DNA from 2 places in the Cupriavidus sp. GA3-3 genome. Region 2 is predicted to be linked to the other one. Evidence: riboswitches for the same ligand, from Rfam matches in the RefSeq annotation. Region 2 holds a riboswitch; the other holds the start of a gene.
What was found. Region 2 has a riboswitch for glycine ahead of C265_RS28925 (D-amino acid dehydrogenase). Riboswitches for the same ligand answer to the same signal wherever they lie in the genome.

Region 1 (10,284 bases), on a different contig from region 2:
CGCTGGCCGCCGAATCCGACGGGGTGACGCCGAAATAGGTGCGGTTGAAACTGCCGCTGACCCACGTCGCGCCCAGGCCGGCTCCCGCATAGACCCGCGGGTGCTGCGGCACCCACAGCGAACCCGTTGCAGCGATATGCGTGCCGCCGTAGATGATGCCGGCATTGGTCATCACGTTGACGCCGCCGCGCAAGCGCCAGGGGACACGGCCCTGGTTCAGGTATTCATAGCCGACGTAGCCGCCGGCCTCGAACGTGGTGTCGATCTCGTGCAGGCGCGAGACCACCGGATCGTCAACGTCGTTGCGTCCAAGGCGCAACCCCACTGCCGGTCCCCACTGGAAACCGGTTAGCCCGCCAAAGTTGAACTGCGCATACGGGCCATACCATTCCAGCAGCCGGCCGCCCGGCGTGACATAACGCAGGCCCGGCACCACGCCGATCATGCGGTCCTTGCCGCCGGCAAACTCGGTGGTAGAGCCAATGCCAAGCCCGGCCATATTGGGGAGCGAACCCGGCAGGCTCAGCGGCGCAGCGGACACCGAGGTTGCTGCGCCGGCGAGCAGCAGTGCTGCCAGCACGCCGCCCAGCTTGCGCAGGGGCGTTGTCGAAATTGCCATGGTGGTTTCCGGGAGCGCGGCACACGGCCCGCCGCGCGAGATTGCGTGGATCGAGTGAATCTATCAGCACTGTCGCGCGGCACGGCGAGGTGCGTGCTGAGAGTTTTCAGGGCGCGATTTAAAGCCGCGCCCGCTGTGCTGACCCGCTGATGTGAAATGTTCCGGCGCGGTTCGGGCACGCTGCGCGCAGCCGACGGCAGCCGCATCATGTTCCAGCGCATCGGCAACAGCACCCTGGCGCTGGTCGACTACTTCTCCGCCGCCGACCTGCTGCTGCGCACTGCGTTGCACCTGAGCGCCGTGCTGGCCGCCAGCGCGCTGGCGCTGGCGTTGCTGTTGTGGGTCACCTTGCAGGGCATCGGCAAGCTGTTCTCGCACTGCCTGGCGCGCGGCGAAGCGCTGCGCGCGCTGCCCGAGACCGACTCGCTGACGGGCCTGACCAACCGCCGCGAGTTCGAGGCGCGCTTCGGCATCGAGTACGAGCACTGCCTGCGCGACAAGACGCCGATGTCGATGCTGATGATCGATATCGACCGCTTCAAGCGCATCAACGACAACTGGGGCCACGCCAGCGGCGAACGCGGGCTGCGGAAGCTGGCCAGTGTCGTCGCACTAAACTTCGGGAGGAATTTTGGCGCGCCCGGCTGGGATCGAACCAGCAACCCCTGCCTTCGGAGGGCAGTACTCTATCCATTGAGCTACGGGCGCACAGGACGGTTTTGCAACCGGTTTGTGGGTACAGCGGTTGCGGCGGGCGAGTGCCGCCGCAGGAAAGTCGCATAGGATACCGCGTTTGCCCCGTGCCGTCCATGCGGGCCCGCCAGGGGCTTTAGGGAACGTCTCGCAACCGCCGCTTTTTGGCACTGGCGGGGGGCCTTTGGCGCTATAATCGCCAGCTATTTGCGTCAAATCGTGCCCGCCACACCGCCGATGCAATGAGTCGACCGGGGTCAAGGCCGCGCGGCTTGTTGTCGGCGACAATCAGGTCCGGTCCGGGAGACAGTCCGCAGCGCGCAAATAGCAACAGACCCAAGTCAGGCAAGGGCCGCAGCCAGCACGGGCGGTCCGCATGGGGCCGGACAGCGGTCAGCGAGTGACCAAGACCGGGCCAGAATAAGCAAGCCGAGCGTAAGCGGCCAGAAGGTTTCCTGCAAAACTGAGAGTTCTGTATGAGCGACGTCCACAACGAACACGACGAACACGAGTCTCCCATCAAGACCCCGAAGCAACTGATCGCAGTTGTGATCGCGGCTTTCCTGGTGCCGATCATCGTGATCATTCTGCTGGTCAACTTTGTCGGACACGGCTCGACTGAAAGCGCCGGCGCCGCCACCACGGCGGAAGCCGTCAACGACCGCATCAAGCCGGTTGCCTCGCTCGAAATCAAGGATCCCAACGCGCCGCGCGTCTTCAAGACGGGCGAGCAGGTCTACAAGGAAATCTGCGCCGCGTGCCACGCCACCGGCGCAGCGGGCGCACCCAAGTACGCCAACGCCGGCGACTGGACCGCGCGCATCGGCCAGGGCTTTGACGGCCTGATGAAGTCGGTGATAAACGGCAAGGGCGCGATGGCCGCGCGTGCCGGCACCACGCCGGACGACTACGCCGACTACGAACTGGCCCGTGCCGTGGTCTACATGGCCGACGCCGGCGGTGCCAAGTTCCCGGAACCGGCTGCCCCGGCTGCCGCCGCGCCGGCGACTGCCGCAGCCCCTGAAGCCGCCGCTCCGGCCGCCGGTGCCGCGCCTGCACCGGCAGCTCCCTCGGCAGCGGCCCCGGCAGCTGCTGCCGCCGCACCCGCTGCTGCGCCGGCCGCCTCGGCCGACGTGGGCAAGAAGGTCTACGAGCAGGTCTGCGCCGCCTGCCACGCCGCCGGCGTGGCCGGTGCGCCCAAGTTCGGCGACAAGGCCGCCTGGGCGCCGCGCCTGAAGGAAGGCATGGACGCGGTCCACAACTTTGCGCTCAAGGGCAAGGGCGTGATGCCGCCCAAGGGTGGCTACGCCGGCCCGGACGCCGACGTGATCGCCGCCTCGGACTACATGGCCAACGCCGCCAAGTAAGTCCGCCTGCTGCAAACAAAAAGCCCGCGCACATTGCGCGGGCTTTTTTTCGTCCGTACCGCTTGCGCGGCCGCTACACCACGCGCGAGTACCGCGCCCGCGGCACGAAGCGCACCGGCTGCGCGCCATCGTTGGCGGCAACGGCCTGGGCACCCGTGGACGCTGGCCGCGCGGCGTCTTCGCGCAGGTAGCGGTCGAACACCATCGCCACGCGCCGCACCAGCAGCCGGCCCAGCGGCGTCACGGTGATGCGGTCCGGCGCGCATTGCACCAGTCCGTCCGCGCCCAGCGCGGCGAGGTCGGCCAGTTCCGGCGCAAAGGCCGTGCCGAAGCGGATGCCGTGGCGCGCTTCCAGCGCCGGGATATCGAGCACTCCATTGCACATCAGGGCGCCGATGATCTCGCGCCGCAGGTGGTCGTCGGCGCTCATCGCCACGCCGCGCGCCAGCGGCAGGCGGCCGTGGTCGAGCGCGCCGTAGTACTCGTCCAGCGTGCGCGCATTCTGCACGTAGCGCCCCGCGATCGCGCCGATCGCGGAAATGCCGAGCCCGACCTGGTCGTAGCCGGCATGCGTTGAGTAACCCTGGAAGTTGCGCTGCAGCCGCCCTTCGCGCTGGGCCACGGCGAGGTCGTCGTCGGGCAGCGCGAAATGGTCCATACCTATGTAGACGTAGCCCTCGGCGCTCAGCCGCTCGATGGTGGAGACCAGGATGTCGAGCTTCTCGCCGGCGGGCGGCAAGGCGTTTTCATCGATGCGGCGTTGCGGCTTGAACACATGCGGCAGGTGCGCGTAGCTATAGACCGAGAGCCGGTCGGGGCGCAGCGCCAGCACCTGATCGATGGTGCGGCCAAAGCGCGCCGCGGTCTGGTGCGGCAGGCCGTAGATCAGGTCCAGGCTGACCGAGCGGAAACCCAGCGTGCGTGCGGCATCCACCACGGCGCGGGTCTCTTCGAAGGGCTGGATGCGATGGATGGCCTGCTGGACCTTGGGATCGAAATCCTGCACGCCCAGGCTGACGCGGTTGAAGCCCAGTTCGGCCAGCAGCGCCATGCGGGCGTGGTCGACGCGGCGCGGATCGATCTCGATCGAATGCTCGCCCTCGGCCGCCAGCTCGAAATGCTCATGCAGCAGCGCCATCACGCGGCGCATCTCGCCGGGGTCGAGGAAGGTCGGCGTGCCCCCGCCCCAGTGCGACTGCAGCACCTGGCGGCGCGGCCCGAGCCGGTCTGCCACCAGCGCCATTTCGCGGCCCAGGTAGTTGACGTAGCGGGCGCTGCGGCCATGGTCGCGCGTGATGATCTTGTTGCAGCCGCAGTAGTAGCAGATGTTCTCGCAGAACGGGATATGCAGGTACAGCGACAGCGGCGCCGGCGCGTCGGCGCGGCAGGCGGCCAGTGCGTCGTGGTACAGCGACAGGTCGGGGCCGTTGTGGAAGCGGTCGGCCGTCGGGTACGAGGTATAGCGCGGGCCGTTGCCGTCGATGCGGCCGGCCAGCGCACGGAAGTCGGACAGCGCGCGGCGGTCGGGCGCAGGGGAAGTTATGGCAGACGGGATCATGGGGGCGCGGGGGTATGAGTGTATGACGGCCCATCGTAGGGCCGCACCGCCGCCGACGCGTTGACCGCCGTCAAGCGCGGGCATTGGACCCTGCGGGCGGCAGGCGTCACATTGGTGTCATGTGCGGCGGATACGCTGCGCGCCACCGCCGGCCCGCGCGTCACCTGCCCCCTGCAATGCCAACTCCCGACCAGACTCCGATGTTTCCGCCGTACCTACCGCTGCGCAGGCACCTGGCAGCACCGGCCCGGCACCGGCGCCGCCTGCTTGCCGCCGCCGGCGCGGCCCTGGCCCTGCCCGCCTGGCCAGCACTGTCGCAGGCGCGCCGCACGATCGTGGTCGGCCACCTGCTCGACCGCGGCGGCGCACAAGCCGACCTTGCGCGCGACTACCTGGCCGGGGCCAAGGTCATGTTCGACGCCGTCAACGCCGGCAACGGCCCGGTGCGCATCGCGCACGTGGTCCGCGACGCCGATCCCGACCCGCGCCGCGCGCTGGCGCAGGCGGTGTCGCTGGCCGATACCGACCGCGCCGAGCTGCTGTTCGGCCCGGGCGACCGGCTGTTGCCGGCGCTGGCGGCATCGGCCGAGCTGGGCCGGCGCGGCGTGCAGATCGTGGCGCCGCTGTCGGGCCTTGCGCTGACGGCCGACAACGTCTGGTTCACCCGTGCCGACTACCAGGCCGAACTGGACGCGGCGGTACGCCAGCTGCGCAGCTACGGCATGACCAGCATCGCGCTGGCCCTGGCGCCGGACTTCGCCGCCCCGTCGCTGGCCCGGCTGGAGGCGCAGACCGGGACGCGCGCGGTGCCGCTCGACGCCAATCCCGAGGCCGCCGCCCGGCGCATCGCCGCCACCCGCCCGGGCGCGGTGATCGTGGCGGGCGATACCCTCGCCTACGCCGGACTGGGCCGCGCGCTGGCGGTGCAGGGCTGGTACGGTTTCCTGGTCGGGCTGTCGTCGGTCAGCGCCACCGCCGCGCGCGAAATCCTGGGCGCTGGCTACAACGGCGGCATGGTGCTGACCCAGGTCGCGCCCGGGCCGCAACAGGCCACGCTGCGGGTGGTGAAGGAACACGTGGCGCGCATGAAGCAATACCTGGATGAGCCGCCGTCGCCGGCCACGCTGGCCGGCTATATCGGCGCGGCATGGCTGGCGCGCGCGCTGGCCGGCCTGCGCGGCAGCGGCGCGGCCGAGATGCGGCGGGCACTGCAGGGGCGCGTGGACGTGGGCGATTTCCCGCTCGACTTCACGCACGGGCAGCGCGGCTCGCAGTACGTCACGCTGGCGGCGTCAGCCGCGCGGTAGGGACAGGCGCGCGGGCAGGCCGCCTTCGGGGCGGTTGCTCAGGGTCAGCTCGCCGCCATGGCGCGCGGCAATGTCGGCCGCGATCGACAACCCCATGCCGACCCCGCCGGTGGCGCGGCTGCGCGAGGATTCGACGCAGTAGAACGGCTCGAGCAGCACAGCCGCCATACCAGGTATGCCTGCACCCGGCGTCTTGTCAGCTGGTATGCCTTTGTATCGGGACTGTAGCGCCCCGTTCAGCCCGGGGCCGTCTTGCCGCCGGTTCCCAGCAGTGCCTTGAGCGCGCCGAGCCGGTCCTTGGGGCTCATCGCCGGGGTTTCATCCACCGGCGCAGGCGCCTCCTCCAGCTTCATCTCGCCGATAAAGCGCGAAGGCTGGCACGAGTAGGTTTCGCGCGCACGCTTGCGCTTCTTGCACCAGCTGACATGCAGGCTGCGCTGGGCGCGGGTGATGCCGACATACATCAGCCGCCGCTCTTCCTCGATCTTCTCGTCGCTCATGTCCTCGTCTTCGCGGCAGTGCGGCAGGATGCCCTCCTCCACACCGACCAGGAACACGTGCGGATACTCCAGCCCCTTGGACGCATGCAGCGTGGACAGCCGCACCGCGTCGGGATCTTCCTCGCGGCCTTCCAGCATGCTCATCAGCGCCACGGTCTGGGTCAGCTCCAGCAGGTTCTTGCCTTCGCTGCCGAAGCCGTCGGCATTGTCGAAACCGGTGGCTTCCTCGCCCTCGGCGCCTTCGGGCTTGGTGCCCTTGCGCTTGAGCCAGTCCAGGAATTCCAGCGTGTTGGTCCAGCGCGACTGCGCCTGCCGTTCGTCGAAGCTGTCGTACAGGTAGGCCTCGTAGTGGATCCCTTCCATCAGGTCGTCCAGCACCACGGTGGCGGGATCCTTGGCCGCGCGGTCGGCCAGCCGTACCATCGATTCGCAGAACACGCGCAGCGGCTCCAGCTGGCGCGGCTGCAGCTTGCCTTCGATACCGCCCATCATCGCGGCCTCGAACAGCGACACCTTGGCCTGTCCGGCAAAGGTGCCCAGCACTTCCAGCGTGGTGTTTCCCACGCCGCGGCGCGGCGTGGTGATGGCGCGGATAAAGGCGGGATCGTCGTCGGGATTGGCAATCAGGCGCAGGTAGGCGCAGATGTCCTTGATCTCGGCCTTGTCGAAGAAGCTCTGGCCGCCTGAAAGCACATAGGGAATGCGCTCGCGCCGCAGGATCTGCTCAAACAGCCGCGCCTGGTGGTTGCCGCGATACAGGATGGCGTAGTCGCGGAACTGCGCGCGGCGCTCGAACTTGTGCGCGGACAGGCGGAACACCACCGACTCGGCCTCGTGCTCCTCGTCGTTCATCGGGTGGATGGCGATGGGGTCGCCCATGCCGTGCTCGCTCCACAGCTTTTTGTCGAACAGCTTGGGATTGTTGGCGATAACCGCGTTGGCCGCTTCCAGGATGCGCACGGTGGAGCGGTAGTTCTGCTCCAGCTTGATCACCTTCAGGTCCGGAAAATCGGTCTGCAGCCCGCGCAGGTTGTCCAGCGTGGCGCCGCGCCAGCCGTAGATGGCCTGGTCGTCGTCGCCCACCGCGGTAAAGGCCGGCGCGCGCAGGTGCGAGCCGCCCGCCAGCAGCTTGAGCAACTGGTACTGGCAGGCGTTGGTGTCCTGGTATTCGTCGACCAGGAAGTAGCGCAGGCGGTTCTGCCACTTGAGCTGCACCGCTTCATTGCGCGCGAACAGTTCGGCCGGCAGGCGGATCAGGTCGTCGAAATCCACCGCCTGGTAGGCATGCAGCGTGGCCACGTAGTTGCGGTAGACCAGCGCGGCCTGGTGCTCGTCGGCATTGGCGGCCTGCGCGATCGCTGCCTCCGGATCGACCATGCCGTTCTTCCACAGCGAGATCGTGCCCTGCACGCCGCGGATCAGCTTCTTGTCGGTGGTGCCGAGCTGCTCCTGGATCAGGCCGAAGCAGTCGTCCGAATCCATGATCGAAAACTGCGGCTTCAGGCCCACGTGCTCGGCCTCCATGCGCAGGATCTGCACCCCGAGCGAGTGGAAGGTACAGACCGTCAGCTGTTTGAGCGGAATGCGCTTGCCCTCGCGCGTAGTCTTGCCCTCCATCAGCTTGCCGATGCGCTCCTGCATCTCCTTGGCGGCCTTGTTGGTAAAGGTGACGGCGGCGATATGGCGCGGCTCGAAGCCCTTGTCCTCGATCAGATGCGCGATCTTCTGCGTGATCACCCGGGTCTTGCCGGAGCCCGCCCCGGCCAGCACCAGGCAAGGGCCGTCCAGGTAGCGGACGGCTTCGGATTGGGCGGAGTTCAGGCCATGGGTCATGCGTGGGATGCGGTTGGAGGCAGGGAAATCGGCAGGAACAGCGGAAGGCCAGGCGGGACACGCCAGCACCCAAGAAACGGGCACGGCGGCAAAGCTGCCGATGTTAACACGCTGGCCGCGGCAGGTCAGTCAGCGCAAGCCGCGTTGACACGGCCGGTTGTGTCAACGGCGTAACACTTCGTAAAGGCCGGAGCCAATCGCGCAACCAAACGCTCTAACTAGTATGTCCCCCTGGCCTGCGCGGCGGGGTTGACATGCTTGAATCATCACATCGGAGCCAATAATGAAAACCCTGCAGACTTTGACCAAGGTGACCCTGATCGGCGTGACCGTCGCGGCCTTTGCCGGTTGCGCGGATATGACCCCGAAGCAGCGTAATACCGCCATTGGCGCGGGCGCGGGCGCCGTGGGCGGCGCCATCCTCACCGACGGTAGCGCGCTGGGTACGCTGGGTGGCGCGGCCGTGGGCGGCGTGATCGGTAACGTTGTCACCGACGACAAGAAGAAGTAAGCCAGACCACCGCAGCGACAGGTACGGCAGGCTCCCCTGGCCCGTTTGACAAAGGCCGGGGCCTCCCGTACATTGCGCGCATCCGACCGGGAGAGCGCGCATCGCCTGCGCCGCCGAAGGGGTATCACCCGAAAACTCTCAGGCACCACGGACCGATCGGATCGGCATGCAATATGCACACGATGCATGCCGAACTCTGGAGAGCGGCACCCGCCATTCGTGGCGAGCGTGCCCACCGAAGGGGCGCACGAGGACGGGGTCCGGCAGGATCCGCCTTGTAATCTCTCAGGTATCGAGGACAGAGGGGTCATCCGCCGCAGCGGATTGCCACGCCACATTCAGGCGCGGCGAGCGTTGCGGCGGATGGCCCTTTTTTGTTTTCGCCAACCGAGACTGCCCCAGAGGATTCCATGACGCTCCAGGCCACGCCCCTCAACGCCATCCACCGCGCCCTCGGCGCCCGCATGGTTGATTTCGGCGGCTGGGACATGCCGGTCAACTACGGCTCCCAGATCGAAGAACACAATGCTGTGCGCACCGACGCCGGCATGTTCGACGTGTCGCACATGTGCGTGGTCGACCTCGCCGGCGCCAATACCCGCAGCTTCCTGCGCGGCCTGCTGGCCAACAATGTCGACAAGCTGCAGACCCCGGGCAAGGCGCTCTACTCCTGCATGCTGGATGAGAAAGGCGGCGTGATCGACGACCTGATCGTCTACTTCTTTGCCGAGGACCGCTTCCGCCTGGTCGTCAACGCCAGCACCGCGCTGGGCGACATCGAATGGATCCGCGCGCGCAATGCCGCCACCGGCAGCGATGTGACCATCACGCCGCGCCGCGAGGACGTTGCGCCTGCAGGCGTGCAGCCTCTGGCGATCGTCGCCGTGCAGGGGCCCAACGCCCGCACCAAAGTGTGGAGCACTTTCCCCTCGACCCAGCCGTCGGACACGCTCAAGCCCTTCAACGCCGCCGTGGTCCAGGACCCGGCCCTCGGCGAGATCATGGTGGCGCGCACCGGCTACACCGGCGAAGACGGCTTCGAACTGGTGGTGCCGGCCGAGAACGTCGCCGCCGTCTGGGAAAAGCTGAACGCCGCCGGCGTGCGCCCGGCGGGCCTGGGCGCGCGCGACACGCTGCGCCTGGAAGCCGGCATGAACCTGTACGGCCAGGACATGGATATCAACACCTCGCCGCTGGATGCGGGCCTGGCCTGGACCGTTGACCTGCAGAGCGAGCGTGACTTCACCGGCAAGGCGGCACTGGCCGCGGCCGGTTCGCGCCAGCAATTCCTCGGCCTGATCCTGCGTGACAAAGGCGGCGTCCTGCGCGCCCACCAGAAAGTGATCACGCCGGCCGGTGACGGTGAAATCACCAGCGGCACCTTCAGCCCGTCGCTGTCCCAGTCCATCGCCTTTGCCCGACTGCCCAAGGATGTCGCCGTGGGCGATACCGTGCAGGTGGAGATCCGCGACCGCAAACTCAACGCGACTGTGGTTAAACTGCCGTTTGTGCGTAATGGCAAGGCACTCGTGAGCTGAGGCTCATACCAACGGTCGCCCTCGCCTGCCGGCAGCTTCGCCGGGCAGGCATCACCCAACAAGAAACAAATCTGTATCCGGAGAACCTTCATGAATTTCCCCGCTGACCTCAAGTACACCGAGTCGCATGAGTGGGTACGCGTCGAAGCCGACGGCACGCTCACCATCGGCATCACCGACCATGCGCAGGACGCGCTGGGCGACATCGTCTTCCTGGAACTGCCCGAAGTGGGCAAGTCGGTCGGTGCCGGCGACGCGCTGGCAGTGGTGGAATCGGTAAAAGCCGCTTCCGACATCTACGCCCCCGTGGCCGGCGAAGTGATCGCCGTCAACGAGGCCGCCACGGCTGCCCCGGAGA
Region 2 (10,284 bases):
CGGCTGGAAGGGAATTTCACCGACCGGCTGGCCGACTTCGCCGACGACGGCATCGACCTGGCCATCCGCAGCGGGCGCCTGCCGGACAGCGACATGCTGGTGGCACGTCCGCTGGGCATGCAGGCGATGGTGCTCTGTGCCGCGCCCGGCTACCTGCGCAAGCATGGCACGCCGGCCAGCATTGCCGACCTGGCCTCGCACCGCTGCCTCGTCTACATGCATGGCGGCCAGTCCGTGCCCTGGTCACTGGCCGGGCCCGACGGCAATATCGCGCGGCCTGAGCTGGCTCACCGTCTCGGCTTTGACGATATCGACACCATCGCCGCGGCAGCCATACGAGGCGCGGGCCTGGTCAATGTCCCCTTGTGGCTGGTGCGGGAGCCGCTGGACCAGGGCACGCTGGTGCGCGTGCTGCCGCAAGCCTCGGTGATCCGGACCCCGCTGCACCTGGTGTGGCCGCGCACCCGTTTCCTGCCGCACAAGCTGAGGGTGACGATCGATTTGCTGGTGGAGGCGATTCCCGGGGTGCTGGCGCTGGATTGAAGCCGGCGGCGCAAGCCGCCCGCTATCCCTTCACCGCAAACCCGTACAACGCTGCCGCGTTCCGCCACCGGAGCGCAGCGGACAAGGCCGCGCCGGCCTCCTCGCTGTCACCGGGCGCCCCTTGTCCCGGCCATGCGGCAAGCATCCGGCACTCGTCGACCCGAGCCGGCGCCTCGTGGTTGGTCCATGGCCAGTCGCTGCCCCACAGCAAGCGGTCATCGCCCACGACTTCGCGCCATCTCTGCGCAAGCCCGTGCCAGTCCTGAGGGGATGCAAGCCGGTACGGCGCGCTGATCTTCACCCAGACCTGGCGGCGCGCGCGCACGGCAGAGGCCACGTCAAAGATCGCGTCCGCGGTTCCTGCGGGGCCGGGCCGGCCAAAGTGGTCAAGCACGACCGGCGCGCCGGTATCGCCAAGGGCCGCGTCAAGCTGTGCCAGCACCATGGCGCCATCGCCGTTGCGGGTATGGAGCTCGACATGCCAGCCGAGCCCGGCGATCCTGGAGAACAGCCCGCGCCACGGCACGGTGGCGATGCGCTGCCAGTCCGGATCGCCGTACAGGTTCAGGCGGATGCCCCGCACGCCGGCCGCGTGCAACGTAGCCAGTTCCGCATCCGTTACCTCAGGGCCGACCACCGCGACGCCGCGCAAGCGCCCGGGCATGGCCTGCAGCGCGGCCAGCAGCGCCGCATTGTCGGTGCCGAGAAAGCTGGTCTGCACCACCACCCCATACATGTCCCCCAATCCGGCAAGCCGGGCGTGCCAGTCCTTCAGGTCAGCGGCATAGGGCGGCCGGTAGCGGGCCGATGGCACGGCCGCTCCGGCATCGAAGACGTGGAAGTGGGTATCCACCAGCGGCAAAGCGCGCTTGCTCATCAGTCAGCCCCTCCGTGGCGCGGCTCAGTGGCGCGGGTATATCCGGATATGGCATCCGTATCCGCGTCAGTATTCTAGTCCTCTAGATGACATCGACATCAATTTAGCACGGGTTCGGCATGCCAGACAACGCGCTGCTCCAGACTACAACCACCGCCGCTGGCCTGAGCCGCTACGGCCAGATCGCGGCGGAACTGCAGGCAAATATTGTTTCGGGCGCGTGGACGCCCGGCAGCGCCATCCCTGCGGAAGGCGCGCTGGCCAGGGAGTTCGGCATTGCGCTGGGCACCATCCGGCAGGCCATCGCCGTGCTGGTCCAGCAGGGCCTGCTGGAGCGCGTGCAGGGCAAGGGCACCTTTGTGCGCAAGGGACTGAGCGGGGCCAGCCTGATGCGGTTTTTCCGCTTCGGCGGCGTCGATGGCGCGCCGGCGGTGCCGCGCTCGGAAATCCTGTCGTGCCGCGCCGTGCGCCTGGACAAGGCCATGGCAACCCGCTTCGGGCTGCCGACCGGCGCGCGCGGGCTGGCGATCTCGCGCCGCCGCTGGCTGGAGGACACGCCCCGGCTGCTGGAATCGATCTGGCTGCCGCTGCCGCGCTGCGAAGCCCTGCAGCAACTCCCGCCGGCGCAATGGGGCGACCTGCTCTACCCGCTGCTGGGCAGCGCCTGCGGCATCACGGTCCATCGCGCCGTTGACGAAGTGACCTTCCGCACGCTGGCAGCAGACGAGGCCGCCTTGCTGGACCTGCCGGATGCGCATCCGTGCGCGGTCGTGACCCGGCATGCCTTCGACCTGGGCGGCAACTGCATCGAATACCGGCTGACGCGGGGCGACGCCTTTGCCTTTCGCTATACCGCGGACGTCCGCTGACGGACCGCACCCGAGGAGACAGACCCATGCACGCACGCCACGCGATCGCCGCCACGGTCGCTGCCATGATCGCCACCACCACGCTGGCGCAGGCCGCCGACACCGCCGCGGCCTGGCCGGCACGGCCCATCACGATCGTGGTGACATATCCGCCGGGCGGCGGCGCGGACCTGATGGCACGGCTGATCGCGCCGGGCCTCGGGCGCGAGCTGGGCCAGACCGTCGTCGTCGAGAACCGCCCGGGTGCCGGCGGGCAGATCGGTGCCGCCTATGTCGCCAAGGCGGCACCGGACGGCTACACGATGATGGTCGATGCCTCCTCTTATGCGGTGAATCCCAGCCTCTATCCGCGCCTGCCCTACGATCCGGACAAGGCCTTCCGGCCGGTCGGCGTGCTGGCGCGCTATCCCAACGTGCTGGTGGCCACGGCGGGCTTCCCCGCCAGCAAGGTCAGCGACGTCCTGGCCATGGCCAGGCAAAAGCCAGGCTCGGTCGCCTTTGCGTCCTCGGGCAATGGCTCGGCGCAGCATCTGGCCGGCGTGCTGTTCGAGCAGCGCGCGGGGGTCGATCTACTGCATGTGCCCTACAAGGGCGGCGGCCCCGCCATGACCGATGTCATCGCCGGCCAGGTGCCGCTGTTCTTTGCCAACGTCGCTTCGAGCCTGCAGCACATCAAGGCCGGCAAGCTGAAGCCGCTGGCGGTGACCAGCCATGCCCGCACCCAGGCATTGCCGTCCGTGCCCACCATGCAGGAAGCCGGCGTGGCGAGCTACGAGGTCTATGAATGGAACGCGGCCTTCCTGCCCGCCGCAACGCCGGACCCGATCGCAGCGAAGCTCGCCGACGCCCTGCGGAAAGTCATGACCAGCCCCGAGATCCGGCAACGCGTGGCCGAGCTGGGCGGCGAGGTCGTGGCTGCGCCGCCAGCACAGGCACGGCAATTCATCGACGGGCAGGCCCGGCTATGGGCCAAGGTCATCCGGGACGGCAACATCAAGCCCGAATAGCACCAATTGGCACCGACTCTGCCCCACCACGGCCCAGCTACAGAACTTTGAGGAGAAATACATGACCCCGATAAATCCCCTTCGCCGCCATCTGCTCAAGACCACCGCCGCGCTGGGCGCGTGCGCGCTGGCACCAACACTGGCCCGCGCACAGGCCTGGCCGGCCAAGCCGATCCGGCTGGTGGTGCCGTTCGCGCCGGGCGGCAGCTCGGAGATCGTGGCGCGCTCCACCGCGGCGGAGCTGACCAAGCTGCTAGGCGTGTCAGTCTTCGTCGAGAACAAGCCCGGCGCGGCCGGCAATATCGCGATGGCCGAAGTCGCGCGCGCCGATGACAACCACACGCTGATCCTCGGCCATATCGGCACGCTGGCGGTCAATCCGTTTATCTTCCCGAAGCTGCCCTACGACCCCGTCAAGGACTTCCGCGCGATCTCGCTGCTGTCCAAGGTGCCGAGCCTGTACGTGGTCCACCCCGACGTGCCCGCGAAGAACCTGAAGGAGTTCGTGGCGCTGGCCAAGAGCAAGCCTGGCAAGCTGAACTACGGTTCGGCCGGCAACGGCAGCGCCGGCCACCTGGCCTTTGAATACCTGAAAGCCGCGAGCGGCACCTTCATCACCCATGTGCCGTATCGCGGCAGCGGCCCGCAGATCACTGACCTGCTGTCCGGAAGGCTGGACGCGGCCGCGGTCGGCGCGCCGGCGATCATCCAGTTCATCAAGGCCGGCAAGGTGCGCTGCATCGCCACCGGCACGACCCAGCGCATTGCCCAGCTGCCTGACGTGCCAACGGTTGCGGAACAAGGCTATCCCGGCTTCGAGATGACGCAGTGGTATGGCCTGCTGGCACCGGCATCTCTGCCCCAGGCGGCCGCCGACAAGCTGGCGGACGCCACCGTGAAAGCAGTGAAGAGCAAGTCGTCGGTCGAGCGCCTGAGCGCGGATGCGGCGATTGTGGTGGGCGACACGCCGGCGGAGTTCTCGCGCTTTATCGCGCAGGAGCAGCAGCGCTGGAAGCCCATCATTGCGCGCGCTGGGATCAAGCCGGATTGAGCGGACAGCCGCTCCCGGCACAGCCTCAGCCGGCGATGCCAGCCCAGCGCAGGTGCTTGCCCCAGTCGGCGTCGCTGATCACGCCGGACACGCCCTGCCGCTGGCCATCGGCGCGATAGAAGTAGGTGCGCGGCATCTCGCCCATCCAGTCCGGATCGACCGCATAGCGCAGCCGCTCCTGCGGCTCGTGCCCGAACACCCACGCGTTGCGCGTGAGCCTGACGCGCTGGAGCAGTTGCTGCACCTGTGGCAGCGCGTCGGGGTTGTCCGTCGCCAGCGTGACGACGCGCAGGTTTGGATGCTGCGCGCGCAGCTTGCCGATGGTGTCGAAGTTGCGCTTGCAATAGACGCAGTCGAGCGACCACACCACCAGCACAAAGGGCTTGCCCTGCTGGCTGGCTGCGAGCTGGGCGGCGCTGGCCGATGCGAACACGGCAACGCGCTCGGCCGGTTGACTGCCGGCATTGGCGGCAGTCATCGCCAGGGTCAGGACTGCAGCGGCGAGCAGCTTGCGGCGGGATGGCATCATGCGCCCTCCTTGCCCAGCGGGAACACCTGGAAGCCCTCGGCCTCGGTACGCCACAGCACGTAGGCGCGGCCGGCGTGCTGCAGCAGGTGCGGCTGGTCCGAGTCGCGCTCCGTGCCGGCCAGCTTGCGCGTCTGCCAGGTCTTGCCGCCATCGTGCGACAGCATGGCGGACAGCCGTGTCTGCCGGCCGTCGAACGATTTCCAGGCCACCGCGATCTCGTTGTCGTTCAGCGCGACGATGTCGGCATGCTGCGCACGCGGATCATCCAGCGGGCGCTGTGCCTGCAGCTTGCCGTCCTTCCAGCGCCCCACCGAGACCGTGGGCTTGCCTTCGCGCACGTTGAACCAGATCATGTGCACCGTGCCATCGGGCGCCACCGAAGCGCCGGGGCCGTGGTGCGGACAGGCATCGATGCGCCAGTCGTCGAAGGTGGCGCGCTGCACCGGCGTGGCCTTGCCGTCGGTGCCCAGCAGCGCCAGCGCGTGGTCGCGCGCGTTGGGCGGGAATACATGGCGCCACAGCGCCAGCATCTTGCCGTCGGGCGTGGGCGACAGCGCGATGCGGCAGCATTCGCACGATTGGTCGGCGACCTTGTAGTCGCCCTGGAAGGTCTTGCCGTGATCGGCCGAGACCGCGTAGTAGACCGCGGCGCCGGCGTACGGCTGCTTGCGCGCCTCGGCGGCAACCACGTCGCGCTTGTCGATCCAGCTGACGAAGACGCGCCCGGCATTGTCCACCGCGATGGCGTCGAAGCGGTGGGCGATCTGGTCGCGGTTGGCATGCACCGTCAGCGGTTCGGCGAAGGACTTGCCGCCATCGGTGGAGCGCGCAAAGCGGATAAAGCCGGTCCACGGCTTGGGCAGCGGCTGGGTCCAGGTGACGAAGATATCGCCGTCGCGCCCGGTGGCGACCTTGGGCCGGCTTTCGTGATCGGCGGCGACCTGCTCCGGCACGCTGTTGACATGCTGCGCCGGCCCGAAGCTGCGGCCGTAGTCGGTCGATGCACGTACCGCGACGTAAGGGCCGTCCTTGTAGGCGACCCATAGCTTGCCGTTTCGATCGAACGCGGCGCCGGTGCCCAGCTCGCTCATCTTCGCGGCCTTGGCCTGCGCGCCGTGGCCGCTGTGATCGCCGTGCGTTTGCGCGGTCGCGGCCAGCGCGGCACCGGCCATCATCAGCCCGGCAACGATCAAGCGGAAACCGGGGCGAACGCCTTGCATGGTTGTGGTCAGCCTGTTCACGTGCTCAGAAGGAGAGTTTCGCCTCGGCGTAGAACGTCCGGCCCGGATACGGGTGATAGACGTAGTAGCGCTGGTCGGTAAGGTTGTCGATGCCAAGCCCGAGGCGCACGTTCTTCGCGGGCCGGTACGTCAGCTTGACGTCAAAGGTCAGGAAGCTGCTGGTGCCGCCGAAGGTGTCGGGGTTGACGTCGGAATTGTCGAGCGTATTGTACTGCCGCCCCGAATAGGTCATGGCCAGCGTGCCGGCCCAGGCCGGCGTGATGCGATAGGTGCCCATCAGGTTGGCCCGCCACCTGGGGATGCGGTAGAAGTACTTGCCCACCGAGGCCGGGTTGATGGCGTTCTCAAGCGTCTTCGAATGGTTGTAGGCCCCGCTGGCCGACAGGTCGAAGCCGCTGACGAACACATCGCGCGCGTCATAGGCCAGCTCGATGCCGCGGGTGCGCACGCGGTCGACGTTCTGAAAGCTGGTGACAGTCGGGAATACCGTGGTGTTGGTCTGGCTGACCAGGGCATCGCGGATATCGTCCTCATACACCGAGACCCGGAAGTACGACGAATCCAACGTGCGCTCGAAGGTCAGGTCCTTCGAGAACGATCGCTCGGGCTGCAGGTTGGGATCGTTGTTGATCAACGCGGTCCCGGTGATGCGGCCCTGGAACAGCTCGCTGACAGTCGGGTAGCGATAGGCCTGGCCAAGCGACAGCCGGCCCAGCCAGTCCTGCCCGAATGCCTTCTCCAGCGCCAGCTTGGGCGACCAGTTGGATTCGCTGCGCACCGGGTAGCCGATATCCACGCCGGGCTGGCTGCGGCTGCCGTCATAGGCGCGCCAGTGTTCGTAGCGCACGCCGGGGATCAGCTTCCAGTCCTCGGCAAAGTACCAGGCGTCTTGCGCATACAGCGCCTGGGTCTCGGTCTTGCCGGCAAAGGCGTTGCTGAAGGCGCTGATGGTGGTCGCCTGCCAGTCCGAGGTGTTGTAGGTGGTGTTGCTCAGCCGGTAATTGTCATAGTGGTAGCCGAACGTGACCCAGTGCCCGCCCTGCAGCTGCCGCGGGCGGTAGTCGGCCTTCAGGTCGAGCGTGCGCCAGCCGGTGCCGTCGCCATAGGTCACCGTGCCCGGCCCGCTGCCGACGGTGTTGGCGCTGCGGCTGATGTCCTTGCTGACATCGAACAGCGACGCCACGCCCGAGAAATTCCAGCCGGTCTCGTTGCGCGTACGCAGCGACAGGCCATAGAGCCAGCGCGCGTCCTCGCCATTGCTCGGGGCAAAGGCGTTGGCGGGAATCACATAGCGATAACCGCCGATATTCACGGGACCGCTCGACACAACATTGCCATCGGCATCGCGCAGGTAGCTGCCGGTGGCACTGGAGCGGTCCTGCTGCCAGTAGGCCGCGGTGAACTGCGCCTGCAGGGTATTGGTGATGTCGTAGCCGAGCTTGAGCTTGAGCTGGTCCTGCACGGTATGCGTGACGCCCTCGCTGTTCACGCCCATCACCACGCGCTCGCGGCCGGTCTGGTCCTGGTCGAAGTGCGCGCCGGTGACCGGCTTGTCGGCGGAAGTGGCACGGGCCGTGGAGCGCGCCGCGGTATAGAAACTCAGCGGCTGGCTCTTGCTGTCCTGCCGGTCCACGCTGACCAGCCACGAGAACGGGCCGACGCGGTCGCCCACATAGGCGTTGGCGTGGACCCCATTGAAGTTGTCGTGCGTGCCATACAGGCTGAAGCGCTGCGTGAACAGCTGCACGCTGGCATCGCCCTCGAACTTCTCCGGCGTGCGCGTGGTGATCAGCACCGTCGCGCCCAGCGAGTTGCCGGGATACAGCGCCGAATACGGGCCGTACAGCACATCCATGCGCTCGATCTCGGCGCTGTTGACCAGCGACCAGCGCGGCGGGAAGCTGAAGTCCGATCCCAGCAGGTTGGACAGCAGCAGGCCGTCCGCATAGACCAGCCCCCGCGCCGACTGGCGCGAACTGGTGCTGCGCACCGAGATGATCGAATTCATATCGCCGATGAAGCGCTTGCGTACGGCGAGGTTGGGCGCGTACTTGAGGGCGTCTTCCGTGTTCACCACATTGAAGTCGGCCATGCGGCGGCGGCTGATGCCGTAGGACGGCGAGGGCGTGTTGGGCGGTATGGCCGGCGTCTCGGCGCGCTCCGACTTGGCCGAGACCACCACCTCCTGCAGCGGCTCGGGCGCGTCCACCACCTGGGCGGCGGCGACGGCGGGGCCCATCAGCACCGCCGAAACGGCCAGTGCAATGCGATTCTTCTTCACTGGAAAACCTTGTTGTCGTCTTTTTCGACTCACTCCACCTGAGCGCAGCATACGGCGCCTCTCCCCGAGAGCGAGCGCTGACATTTTATGGGGCACGGGGGCGCAGGCCGATGCGACATAGCGACGCGGGCGGCAGGCTGCCTAAGCGTTAACCCGCATATCCAACGTCGAGCCTTGTCACTACATTGCCCGGATTGGCGTCAAGCCAATGTGATGCAGGGAGAGACTGTCGCGGCGCCCGCCGCGGACAGCGCCGAAGGAGCAACCGCCCCGGAAACTCTCAGGCAAAAGGACCGGCATCACCAGTCAGTGCACTCTGAAGAATGCCGGACGCTATCGTCCGCCGGCATACCGAAGGAGCAAGCGCGCCCCGCCCTCGCGGCCGGGTGGCGTGAATCTCTCAGGTCCAGAACAGAGGGGGCGTCCGCCACGCATATTGCGTCCGGGCTCCCACCATCGACGTTCCTGGAACCTGCAGATCATGAAATCAATCGCTGTCATCGGCGGTGGCATCACGGGTGTCACCACGGCCTACGCGCTGGCCCGGCGCGGATTCTCCGTCACGCTGTTCGAACGGCACCGCTATGCCGCCATGGAGACCTCGTTCGCCAACGGCGGCCAGTTGTCGGCCTCCAACGCCGAGGTCTGGACCCACTGGTCGACCCTCGTCAAGGGCATGAAATGGATGCTGCGCAACGACGCCCCGTTGTTGGTCAATCCCCGGCCCAGCTGGCACAAGCTGTCCTGGTTCGCCGAGTTCATCGCCGCGATCCCCCACTACCGCCGCAACACCATCGAGACCGCGCGCCTGGCCATCGCGGCGCGTGAGCACCTGTTCGCCTGGGCGGCGCAGGAAGGCATCGATTTCGACCTGAAGAAGGAAGGCATCCTCCATATCTACCGCGACAAGACCGGCTTCGAGCATGCCGGCCGGGTCTCGGCACTGCTGGCGCAGGGCGGGCTGGAACGGCGCGCCGTGACGCCCGAGGAGATGCGCGCGATCGAGCCGACGCTGGCCGGCTCGTACTACGGCGGCTACTTCACCGAGAGCGATTCCACCGGCGACATCCACAAGTTCACCAGCGGCCTGGCCGCAGCCATCGATCGGCTGGGCGTGCGCTGCCTGTACGGCCAGGACGTGCGGGCGGTGAAGACCGACGGCAGGCGCGCCACCGTGACCGTGCAGGACGGAGCCGACACGGCCACCTCCACCTTCGACGGCGCCGTGATCTGCGCCGGCACCGCCAGCCGCGCACTGGCCGCGGGGCTGGGCGACCGCGTCAACATCTATCCGGTCAAGGGCTATTCAATCACGGTCAACCTGACCGATGAGGCCAGCCGCGCCGCCGCACCGGTGGTCAGCCTGCTCGACGACGAAACCAAGCTGGTCACCAGCCGCCTGGGCGACGACCGCTTCCGCGTGGCCGGCACCGCCGAGTTCAACGGCTACAACCGCGATATCCGCGCCGACCGCATCCGCCCGCTGGTGGAATGGGTGCAGCAGTGCTTCCCCGGCGTCAGCACGCGCAGCGTGGTGCCTTGGGCCGGGCTGCGGCCGATGATGCCGGATATGCTGCCGCGCGTGGGGCGCGGGCGTGCGGCATGCATCTTCTACAACACCGGGCATGGGCACCTGGGGTGGACTTTGTCGGCGGTGACGGCGGATATGGTGGCAGGGGTTGTCGACCAGCATCTCGGCGCGAGGGTGGCAGTCGCGGCGGGTGCGCCGATGGCATTGGCCAAGGCTTGAGTTCGCGGGTGTTTTCTCCCCTCTCCCATTTGTAAGATAGGGCCACCGTGCTCGAACAGCGCCGCGCCATGATGGAATCATGGCGCGGCGCATGTATACGCTTGAAAAATAGTGGATTTGTGCCCTATTTTCGCCC

Region 1: linked by a shared signal. The riboswitch ahead of gcvT (glycine cleavage system aminomethyltransferase GcvT) and the one ahead of C265_RS28925 (D-amino acid dehydrogenase) in region 2 are both predicted to bind glycine.

The regions. Positions count from the first base shown of each region.
Region 1 is NZ_KB944486.1:49,542-59,825, forward strand. It holds partial or broken gene C265_RS20855 (MipA/OmpV family protein) at 1-619, opposite strand, end outside; partial or broken gene C265_RS33220 (diguanylate cyclase domain-containing protein) at 827-1,174, shown strand; tRNA gene C265_RS20865 (tRNA-Arg) at 1,252-1,327, opposite strand; gene C265_RS20870 (cytochrome c5 family protein) at 1,789-2,679, shown strand; gene hemN (oxygen-independent coproporphyrinogen III oxidase) at 2,753-4,237, opposite strand; gene C265_RS20880 (ABC transporter substrate-binding protein) at 4,414-5,544, shown strand; partial or broken gene C265_RS20885 (ATP-binding protein) at 5,530-5,724, opposite strand; gene C265_RS20890 (UvrD-helicase domain-containing protein) at 5,781-7,877, opposite strand; gene C265_RS20895 (glycine zipper 2TM domain-containing protein) at 8,161-8,388, shown strand; glycine riboswitch at 8,466-8,553, shown strand; glycine riboswitch at 8,575-8,700, shown strand; gene gcvT (glycine cleavage system aminomethyltransferase GcvT) at 8,799-9,926, shown strand; gene gcvH (glycine cleavage system protein GcvH) at 10,017-10,284, shown strand, end outside.
Region 2 is NZ_KB944504.1:84,231-94,514, forward strand. It holds gene C265_RS28885 (LysR family transcriptional regulator) at 1-543, shown strand, start outside; gene C265_RS28890 (amidohydrolase) at 566-1,420, opposite strand; gene C265_RS28895 (GntR family transcriptional regulator) at 1,540-2,289, shown strand; gene C265_RS28900 (tripartite tricarboxylate transporter substrate binding protein) at 2,316-3,296, shown strand; gene C265_RS28905 (tripartite tricarboxylate transporter substrate binding protein) at 3,358-4,347, shown strand; gene C265_RS28910 (hypothetical protein) at 4,373-4,876, opposite strand; gene C265_RS28915 (sialidase family protein) at 4,873-6,096, opposite strand; gene C265_RS28920 (TonB-dependent receptor) at 6,122-8,449, opposite strand; glycine riboswitch at 8,606-8,704, shown strand; glycine riboswitch at 8,705-8,823, shown strand; gene C265_RS28925 (D-amino acid dehydrogenase) at 8,880-10,148, shown strand.